One region of the Streptomyces sp. NPDC033177 genome, then DNA from elsewhere that is predicted to be linked to it. Evidence: riboswitches for the same ligand, from Rfam matches in the RefSeq annotation. Region 1 holds a riboswitch; each other region holds the start of a gene.

What was found. Region 1 has a riboswitch for cyclic di-AMP ahead of ACZ5U5_RS12625 (C40 family peptidase). Riboswitches for the same ligand answer to the same signal wherever they lie in the genome.
Region 2: linked by a shared signal. The riboswitch ahead of ACZ5U5_RS29130 (M23 family metallopeptidase) and the one ahead of ACZ5U5_RS12625 (C40 family peptidase) in region 1 are both predicted to bind cyclic di-AMP.
Region 3: linked by a shared signal. The riboswitch ahead of ACZ5U5_RS26360 (M23 family metallopeptidase) and the one ahead of ACZ5U5_RS12625 (C40 family peptidase) in region 1 are both predicted to bind cyclic di-AMP.

Annotation. Positions count from the first base shown of each region.
Region 1 covers NZ_JBVIPS010000003.1:330,609-333,836, forward strand. The annotation lists gene ACZ5U5_RS12615 (LysR family transcriptional regulator) at 1-223, opposite strand, end outside; gene ACZ5U5_RS12620 (DUF6328 family protein) at 336-878, opposite strand; gene ACZ5U5_RS12625 (C40 family peptidase) at 978-1,451, opposite strand; cyclic di-AMP (ydaO/yuaA leader) riboswitch at 1,455-1,618, opposite strand; gene ACZ5U5_RS12630 (hypothetical protein) at 1,983-2,291, opposite strand; gene ACZ5U5_RS12635 (ATP-dependent Clp protease proteolytic subunit) at 2,299-2,964, opposite strand.
Region 2 covers NZ_JBVIPS010000009.1:117,426-120,653, reverse strand. The annotation lists gene ACZ5U5_RS29135 (GntR family transcriptional regulator) at 1-422, opposite strand, end outside; gene ACZ5U5_RS29130 (M23 family metallopeptidase) at 649-1,452, opposite strand; cyclic di-AMP (ydaO/yuaA leader) riboswitch at 1,465-1,628, opposite strand; gene ACZ5U5_RS29125 (M16 family metallopeptidase) at 1,825-3,210, opposite strand; gene ACZ5U5_RS29120 (M16 family metallopeptidase) at 3,207-3,228, opposite strand, start outside.
Region 3 covers NZ_JBVIPS010000008.1:21,421-24,648, reverse strand. The annotation lists tRNA gene ACZ5U5_RS26370 (tRNA-Met) at 284-357, shown strand; gene ACZ5U5_RS26365 (PP2C family protein-serine/threonine phosphatase) at 468-1,625, shown strand; cyclic di-AMP (ydaO/yuaA leader) riboswitch at 1,828-1,974, shown strand; gene ACZ5U5_RS26360 (M23 family metallopeptidase) at 1,986-3,071, shown strand; gene ACZ5U5_RS26355 (aldo/keto reductase) at 3,214-3,228, shown strand, end outside.

The DNA of each region.
Region 1 (3,228 bases):
CGTCCAGGACCCGGCGGGCCCGCGCGAGCAGCAGCTCACCCGCGCCGGTCAGCCGTGCCCCGCGGTGATGGCGTACCAGGAGCGCGGTGCCCGCCTCACGTTCGAGCTTGGCCAGCTGCTGGGAGAGGGCGGGCACGGTGTAGCCGAGGCGTTCGGCGGCGCGGGTGATCGACCCGGCCTCGGAGACCGCCACCAGTGCGGCGAGCCGCGTCGGGTCGTACATGGTCGCTCCCGGCGGCGTGGGGGTAAACGGCTGCTCAAGGCAGACCCAGGATATGCGCGCGCTGCGGTCGTCGGCGCGGCCGGCGAGCGCTGAACGGGCGCGGGCCGGTGCTTCACCGAGGCTTTGATGACCTGACGTCGTCCGGGCCGTCCGATTCCTCGTCGTCGCGCGCACGGCGCACCAGAAGGGGGAGCAGTCCCCACAGGCCCGAGCACACCACGAGCGTGGCCGCGCTCGCGATGATTCCGCCGGTCCGGCCCACCGCCACGTCGACGACCAGGAGCACGGCGCCCGAGACCGCGAAGACCAGGACCACCAGACCGATGCCGGCCAGACGGGACGACACGCGCACGATCAGCGGCTTGGAGTGCTGGCCGAACAGCGACCTGTGCACGGCCGCCGGCGCGGTGAACAGCGCGGCGGCGAGCACGGCGAGCAGCAGCGTGGTGACGTATGTGGCGCGCTGCACCGTGTCGAGCGAGGTGAAGCGCTCGGTGAAGGCGAGGGTCAGCAGGAAGGCGAAGAGGATCTGCACCCCGGCCTGCGTGACGCGCAGCTCCTGGAGGATCTCCGCGAAGTTGCGGTCGGCGCGTTCGAAGCGCGTCTCGTTGCGCGGTGGGTCGTCCGAGGGGGGAGCACTGTTGTTTTCGGCCATGGCGCACGAGTATCCGTGCCGACACGCCCCACGCTTGACGGGCGCGCCGACCAGAGGGCCGGGCGGGGGGCCGCCCGGCCGACGGCCGGTGACGGATGATCAGCGCACCCTGCCGTACGAGACGCTCTTCGTCCAGATCTTCTCGAGCCGCACCTTGGTGTTCGACTTGGGGGCGTGCCAGATCCGGCCCTTACCGGCGTAGATGCCGACGTGGTAGACGTTCCGGCCGGAGTGGAAGAAGACCAGGTCGCCGCGGACGCGGTTGGACGCGGAGACATGGCGGGTCTTGTTGTACTGCTGTGCGGCGGTGCGTGGCAGCTTCTTGCCCGCGCGCTTGAAGGAGTACTGGGTCAGGCCCGAGCAGTCGAAGCGGTGTGGCCCCGTGGCCCCGTAGCGGTACGGAGAGCCTTTCTTGGAGGCGGCGATCTTGAGCGCCTTCGTCCCGTGTGTCGCGGCCTCCGCCTCCGACGTGAGCCCGGGGGCCACGAGGGTGCCGCCTACGACGGCGAGCGTGAGGGCGGATACGGACCCGACCCTGGTGAGCAGCGACGGAACATGATTCAGCGCAGTCATGCGCAACCCTTCGTCAACCGCCTGTGAAGGATGACCTGTCGGATTCGGGCTGACAAAGTTGCCCGGCCGCGTACTGCGGCTTCACCCCAAGGATCGTTGTCCGGACCTTCCGGACCGACCCGTCATGCCTGGGTCCTCCACTCCTGCCGATGCACCGATGTCGACCGGTCATCCGGGCGGCGGCAGGACTCGGCGTCCGCCCGGACCGCCCCGCCGCTGTGGCGGGGGCTTGTCGTCGGAGAGGATCTTGACCCGACTTGGGGTCGAAAACCGAGCCGAAACGGCGTTTTGTGAGGCTCCTCACGGCTGAACCGTTCGGGTGGACACGGTCGGATTCGGGAACCGGAGAGCGCGCCGGATGATCGTTCGACCAGCACCGGAACGAGGAATTCCGGCCCACGCGTACACATCTGACGCAACTGAAGGCGTCTCAAAAAAGGACGTATGTCTACGCCGAATGTGGTAGCCCGTTTGGTTCGTTTGAGATCACCCCCGGACGCAACGGAGTTCGCGGGCCCGGATGACGGGGGCTCAGGATGCCGCCGGGGGCGGCACGGTGACCCGCCCGGCACGCCGCTCTCCGTCGAGCACACGCAGCGCACGGGCCAGCGTCGGTGCGTGCACGGCGGTTTCACCCCGCTGGTGCATGAGCGTCAGGGCGTCCCGCAGGGCGGTCGCGCTGCTGACCAGGGCCTGGGCGGCGCGTAGTCCTCCGTAGGTGTCCGATGCGCGGGCGGGGTTGATCCGGCCCAGCAGGTCGACCACTTCGAGGTACCGGTCGATCAACTCGCCCTCGGCGCGGGTGAGCGCGGGGAGCGGGGGAAGTTCGGGCGGCAGCATCGGTGGCTCACCCCGCATCCGGGGTGCGCGGGTCCGGGCTGTGCCTATCCGGGGTGAGCGGGGAGGACTTGCGGCTCGCGATGATCCGGTCCACCAGGCCGTAGTCGACCGCCTCGGCGGCGTCGAAGATCTTGTCCCGCTCTATGTCGGCCGCGACGCGTTCCGCGCTCTGTCCCGTGTGCCGGACGAGCAGCTTCTCCAGTTGCGCGCGCGTGCGCAGGAGTTCGTCGGCCTGGATCGCCAGGTCGGAGGTCTGGCCTCGGACCGGCTCGGCGAGCGAGGGCTGGTGGATCAGCACGCGGGCGCCGGGCAGCGCGAGCCGCTTGCCGGGAGTGCCCGCGGCCAGCAGGACGGCGGCCGACGACGCGGCCTGGCCCAGACAGGTCGTCTCCACGTCGCAGGCGACGAACTGGATCGTGTCGTAGATCGCGGTCATCGCGCTGAAGGAGCCGCCGGGGGAGTTGATGTAGAGCGCGATGTCGCGGTCGGGCGCCAGGTATTCGAGGTGCATGAACTGCGCCATCACGTCATTGGCCGACGTGTCGTCGATCGGCGTCCCCAAGAAGACGATGCGCTCCTCGAGCAGCTTCGAGTACGGGTCCAGCGTCCGCTGGCCCGTACTGGAGCGCTCGGTGAACTCGGGCAGGACATAACGGGCGAACGGCTGGTTCATGGCATGTCTCTCCTCTGCCGGGGTCGGCTGCTCCCCAAGGCCTCTGTAAAAAATGTACAGGACGTACGTAAAGTGGGGTGAGGGGCGGACGCGGCGCGGGCATGCTTCGCCTCGTCGTGATCTCAACCGCCCCCAGCCGAGAGCCTCGTATGGCAGCGTCCGAGCTCGCCCACCTCGCTCGGCGCGCTCGTCGAGAGTGCGGCGGACCGGATCAAACCCAGCCTCGTCCGGAACGTACGGCAGGGGCGCGCGCTCACCGGCATC
Region 2 (3,228 bases), on a different contig from region 1:
GGGCTGCCGGACGCCTGGGCGAGCGTCTCGTGGAACCAGCCGCCCAGGGAGCGCAGATCCTCGCTGTGGCCGCGCCTCGACCGCTCCTGGCCGAGCCTGACGAGACCGCGCAAGACCTTCAGGTGCGCCTCCGTGCGGCGCTGGGCGGCGCGGGCCGCGCCCAGCGGCTCCAGGAGCGCGCGGATCTCCAGGAGGTCGGCGGCCTCCTCCTCGGTGGGCTCCGCGACGCACGCGCCCGCGTGCCGGCGCGTGACGACGAAGCCCTCCGCCTCAAGGGTGCGCAGGGCTTCGCGCACCGGGACGCGGGAGACTCCGTAGCGGCGCGCGAGCAGTTCCTCGGTGAGGCGGCCACCCCGTTCGTAGACACCGGAGACGATGTCGTCCCGGATGGCCGTGCATACCGAGTGCGCGGGAATGCGCATGACTGACCTCCGCACTAATCCCCGCGAAACGCGGTCGATCGACGCCTGTTCCGCGACTCTATTGCAGGGCGGCCGAATTTCCGACGGCAGGCTGAAATCCAGGGATACTTTTGGCCAAAGGAGATACGGGAACGGCGAAAGCCCCGGCTCTCGACGAGCCGGGGCTTTCGGTGAATCAGTGGCGCTGCGTGCGTCCGCCGTCGACCGCTGGATCAGACCGCTGGGATCAGACGTTGACGCCGTGCGAGCGGAGGTACGAGACGGGGTCGATGTCCGTGCCGTAGTCCGCGCCGGTGCGGGCCTCGAAGTGCAGGTGCGGGCCGCTGGAGTTGCCGGTGGAGCCGGAGAGGCCTATCTGCTGGCCCGGGGTGACCGCCTGGCCGACCGTGACACCGAGGGACGACATGTGGCCGTACTGGGTGTACGTGCCGTCGTTCATCTTGATGACCACGTTGTTGCCGTAGGCACCGCCCCAGCCGGCCTCGACGACGGTGCCGGAGCCGACCGCGTGGACCGAGGTGCCGGAGGCGGCGTGGAAGTCGACGCCGGTGTGGCTGCCGGAGGACCACATGGCGCCGCCGGTCTGGTAGCCCGTGGAGACGTACGAGCCGGAGATCGGGGAGACGTAGCTGTTGAGGCGCTTGCGCTCGGCCTCGCGAGCGGCACGCTCCTTGGCCTCGCGCTCCTTCTTGGCCTTGGCCTTCGCCTCGGCCTCGGCCTTGCGCTTCGCCTCTTCGGCCTTCTTCTTGGCGGCCTCTTCGGCCTTCTTGGCGGCGGCAGCGGCGTCGGCGGCCTGCTGCTGGGCGGCGGCCTGCGCGTCGATGCTCTCGGCGAGCGAGTCGCCGACGGAGATGGCCTGGGTCAGGCCGGTGTGCTCAAGAGCCGCCGCGTCGTCGGCGGCGAGCGCCGGAGCGGCCAGGCCTCCGATGACACCGGTGGTGGTGAGGGCGGCGACGCCCGCCACGTTCGCGGTGGTACGCGTGAGGCGGCTCGGGCGACGGTGCTTCCCGGTGGCACGGGTGAACGCCATGAAGCGGCTGATCCTTTCCTTCCTTCTCGCCTACCGGGTTAGCTGACGGGTTCGGAGCAGGAAGGTCTCCTACGAGTCCCTCACCTGACGGCAAGGTTCCCGATTCACCCCAAGGGGACATGTGGGTCCCCGGCTCCCCTGGCTCGCGCCGTACGGGGACTCGGCGATGACTGTCCGGTGCCGCGGGTGCGACTACTGCATGACGAACAGCCGGGATGACGCTAAGCGGGGCGTCTTTCAAACGACAAACGGATCAGAGCTTTTGTAGCGCACGCCACAGGTCAGACACGTAACCTCCATACTAATTCGGACATATGAGAACCCCAGTGATTAATCTCAGCCACTGGGGTCCCGATATGTCCTGACTGTCACTCAGCCCGTGGCCACACTCACTTCACCGATGCCAAGGGCCCTGACGGGCTCCTCGATCTGCGAGGCGTCACCGACGAGCACCGTCACAAGGCGGTCCACCGGGAAGGCGCTCACGACGGCGGCAGTGGCCTCCACGGTGCCGGTCGCGGCCAACTGTCGGTACAGCTGGGCCTGGAAGTCGTCCGGCAGGTGCTGCTCGACCTGGTCGGCCAGGGTGGCCGCGACGGACGCCGCCATCTCGTACTTGAGCGGGGCGACGCCCACCAGGTTCTGCACGGCGACATCGCGCTCGGCGTCCGTGAGGCCGTCGGCCGCGAGGGTGCGCAGGACCTTCCACAGGTCGTCGAGCGCCGGGCCCGTGGACTCGGTGTCCACGGAGCCGCTGATGGCGAGCATCGCGGCGCCGGTGCCGTCCGGTGTGGAACGCAGGACCTGGGCGAACGACCGTACGCCGTAGGTGTATCCCTTCTCCTCGCGCAGGACGCGGTCCAGGCGCGAGGTGAGGGTGCCGCCGAGGCAGTACGTGCCGAGCACCTGCGCGGGCCAGACGCGGTCGTGGCGGTCCGGTCCCACGCGGCCGATGAGCAGCTGCGTCTGGACGGCTCCGGGGCGGTCCACGATGACGACACGCCCGGTGTCGTCCGCGGTCACCGGGGGCACCGGGCGCGGCTCGGCGGTGCCGCCCGTCCAGGCGCCGACGGTGTCGGCGAGGACGGCGTCCAGGTCGACGCCGGTCAGGTCGCCCACGACGACGGCGGTCGCCGTGGCGGGACGCACGTGCTTCTCGTAGAAGGTGCGCACGGCCGCCGAGTCGATGGCCGTGACCGTCTCCTCGGTGCCCTGACGGGGGCGCGACATGCGCGAGGTCGCCGGGAAGAGCTGCCGGGAGAGCTCCTTGGCGGCGCGGCGCCCCGGGTTGGCGGCCTCGTGCGGGATCTCGTCCAGGCGGTTGCGCACGAGGCGCTCGATCTCGCTGTCCGCGAAGGCGGGAGCGCGCAGGGCGTCGGAGAGCAGACCGAGCGCCTTCGGGAGGCGGGACACCGGGACTTCGAGCGAGACGCGTACGCCGGGGTGGTCGGCGTGCGCGTCCATGGTGGCGCCGCAGCGGTCGAGTTCGGCGGCGAAGTCCTCGGCGGAGTGCTTGTCCGTACCTTCGTTGAAGGCCCTCGCCATGATCGTGGCCACGCCGTCGAGGCCCGCGGGCTCGGCGTCGAGCGGCGCCTCCAGGTGGACCTCCACCGCGACGACCTGCTGGCCGGGGCGGTGGCAGCGCAGCACCGTGAGGCCGTTGTCCAGGGTGGCGCGCTCGGGCGCGGGGAAGGCCCACGGCCGTGCGTCGCCCGCCTGGGGCTGCGGGTGGAACTGCATCGTTGCGGCCTCGGTCACTTCGCCGCCTCCTCTTCG
Region 3 (3,228 bases), on a different contig from region 1:
CGCCAGAAGGCCTGAGCCGGACCTGGGCCGGCAGCGCGGTCCGAGCGTGGTCGATGACGTTGCCGTTGGAGCAGTTGTCATGCCTATGGTGATGATCTTCTTCAGGAGCTGGCAAACGACGCCCGGTCCGGGTCGTCACGCTCCGCCGGGCGCCCGAGCGGACCGTCTCCCCAGCTCCCCTGCGCCCCTGCGCCCCTGCGCCCCTGTGGAAGGCTCCGTTCGCAGGCGGTTCGTAACCGGTTCGCTTTCACTCCCCCTGATGGCGTAGAGTTGCATTCAACGGCGCGGGGTGGAGCAGCTCGGTAGCTCGCTGGGCTCATAACCCAGAGGTCGCAGGTTCAAATCCTGTCCCCGCTACTAAAGACCGAAGGCCCGGATCCAGAAATGGATCCGGGCCTTCGGTGTTTCCATGACCCGGTCGGCCCACACCGGTCGCCCCCCGCCGCCCCTCCGGGAACCCTGAGTGAGTGGGGCAGCGAGGAGGAATCGGCGGGGGCGGCGGCACGCGTCCCGATGTCCGGCACGAGCGGGCACTCGTGCGGGCTCTTCCCCTGCTGCTCATCGTCCTCGGGATCGTGTACGACGTGTCGACCCCCGCCAGGTTCACCGCCGTGCCCCTGTTCACCGCGGCCCCGCTCATCGCAGCGCCCTTCTACTCGCTGCTCAGCACCGTCCTCATCGGCACCGCCTCCTGCTCCGCCGTCCTCGCCCTGCACTTCAAGTCCAGCACCACCACCGACGTGGAGGCCGTCACCGAACTGATCACGGTGGCGACCGTCGCCGTCCTCGCCGTCGTCATCAACCGCGTCGTACGTCGCAGCGACAAACAGCTCGCGTCCGCCCGCTCCATCTCCGAGGCCGCCCAGCGCGCCGTGCTGCCACAGCCGGACCCCCGCATCGGCGGCCTCGACGTCGCGGCACGGTACGAGGCCGCGGAGGCCGACGCGTTCATCGGAGGCGATCTGTACGCCGTGCAGGACACCCCGCACGGCGTCCGCGTCATCGTCGGCGACGTACGGGGCAAGGGCATGGGCGCGGTGGCGGCCGTCGCCGTGGTGATCGGGGCGTTCCGGGAGGCCGCCGAGCAGGAGTCCACGCTTGAGGCCGTGGCACAGCGCCTGGAGCGTGCCCTCGCGCGTGAGGGCACACGGCGCGACGGGCTCGACGCCTTCGAGGGGTTCACCACCGCCGTGCTCGCGGAGATCCCGCACGGCGACGGTCTGGTGCGTCTCATCAACCGCGGGCACCCGGGCCCGCTGCTCCTGCGCGGCGACGGACGGCTGTGCGTCATGTCCGCCACCGAGCCCGCACTGCCGCTCGGGATGGGTGACCTGGGCGCCTGGCCGGACCGCGCGGACGAGACGGAGTTCCCGCCGGGGGCGATGCTGCTGCTCTACACCGACGGGCTCTCCGAGGCGCGTGACGCCCGGGGCGAGTTCTACGACCCGGCGACGCGGCTCGGCGGCCGGATCTTCCCGGGGCCGGGCGGACCCGACGCACTCCTGACGACGCTCGTCGAGGAAGTGCGGCGGCACACCGGCGGCGGGGGGACCGACGACATGGCGTTGCTCGCGGTGCGGCGGCCCCTGTCACCGGCCGTGACGGAAGGACACCACTCCGCATAACAACTGACGCACTGTCAAGGAGATGTGAAGCTCCGGTGTGTGAAGAAGTGGGGTCAACTCGCCCCGTTCCGGCCCCCGGTGTCCCGATAAATGCAGGCCGTGAGCATTAACGATCAGTCGGAACAGCTTGGAATACGGGCCTGCTGTCTATTAACGTTCGATAACGCAGCGCGGTCGTCCCAGCCGTCACTCGAGTCGGCTCCGCGCGCACGCGCCTAATCCCGAAAGGGAGCCGGGGAACCACTAATTGGGGTGAATCGGGCATCTGTGCCTCCGTGCCAGATGTTCGTAGGAGACCTTCCTGCTCCGAACCCGTCAGCTAACCCGGTAGGCGAGAAGGAAGGAAAGGAGTGCGCCCCAGTGGCGTCCAACCGCCCTGCCCCCCAAGGCGTTTACGTACCGAATGACGACGATTTCGGTGGGTACGACGACAATTCCTGGGAGGAATGGAACCCCACCGAGGAGTCCATCCGTCCCGTCCGCGGCAGGCACCGCGTCCACAAGCGGGGTGGTGGCGGGCTCGCCCGCAGCTCCACGGTTCTCGGCGTAGGCGTCATCGCCGCCGTCGGCGCGGGCGGCATCGCCACCGCGCAGGACGGCAAGCCCCCGGTCTCCATCGCGATGCCGGACCTCTCGGCCGTCACGGACTCGCTGCCGGAGGCCAAGTCGCTTCCGGGCGTGGGTTCCCTGATATCCGACGGCTCGGCCGACTCGGGTTCCGCGGACAACGGCGTGACGACCGCCGCCGCACCCCTCAGCGCCGCCGGCCTCAGCACCGCCGACGCCGAGCAGGGCACCACGGACGCGGGCGAGGCACTGCGGGCCCGCATCATGGAGCAGGCGGAGAGCCAGCAGGACCAGGCGGACGACGCGGTCCAGAAGGCCGCCGAGGAAGCCGCCGTCAAGCAGGCCGCCGAACAGGCCGCCGCCAAGCAGTCCGCGGCCGAGAAGAAGATCGCCGCCGAGAAGGCCGCCGCGAAGAAGAAGGCCGAGGCCGCCGCCAAGAAGAAGGCCGAGGCGGAGCGCCTGGCCAAGCTCGCGAAGAGCTACACGCTGCCCGTCGCCTCGTACACGCTCACCGGCACCTTCGGTCAGCCCGGCTCCATGTGGTCCTCCGGCTACCACACCGGCCTGGACTTCGCGGCTCCCACGGGCACGCCCATCAAGGCCGTCCACTCCGGCACCATCAAGGAGGCCGGCTGGGCGGGGGCGTACGGCTACCGCACGGTCCTCGAACTCGACGACGGCACCGAGGTCTGGTTCTGCCACCAGTCCTCCATGAACGTCAGCGCCGGCCAGAAGGTCACCACCGGCGAGACCATCGGCCGCGTCGGTGCCACCGGCAACGTCACCGGCGCGCACCTCCACATGGAGGTTCACCCGGGCGGCGACTCCACCGGGGTCGACCCGGCGGCGTGGCTGCGCGGCAAGGGCCAGTCGATCTGAGGTAACCCCAGAACCCCGGCGGTCCTGGCGACAACCCCCCGACGTCAGGGCTGCCGGTTCGGCATGCGAGCCTTCCGTGCGCGGATGGAATCGGCGTCCCGCTGCACGGAATTCCGTGGTCCGTACAGGCGTTGATCCCCTCATGACTTCTCTCCGC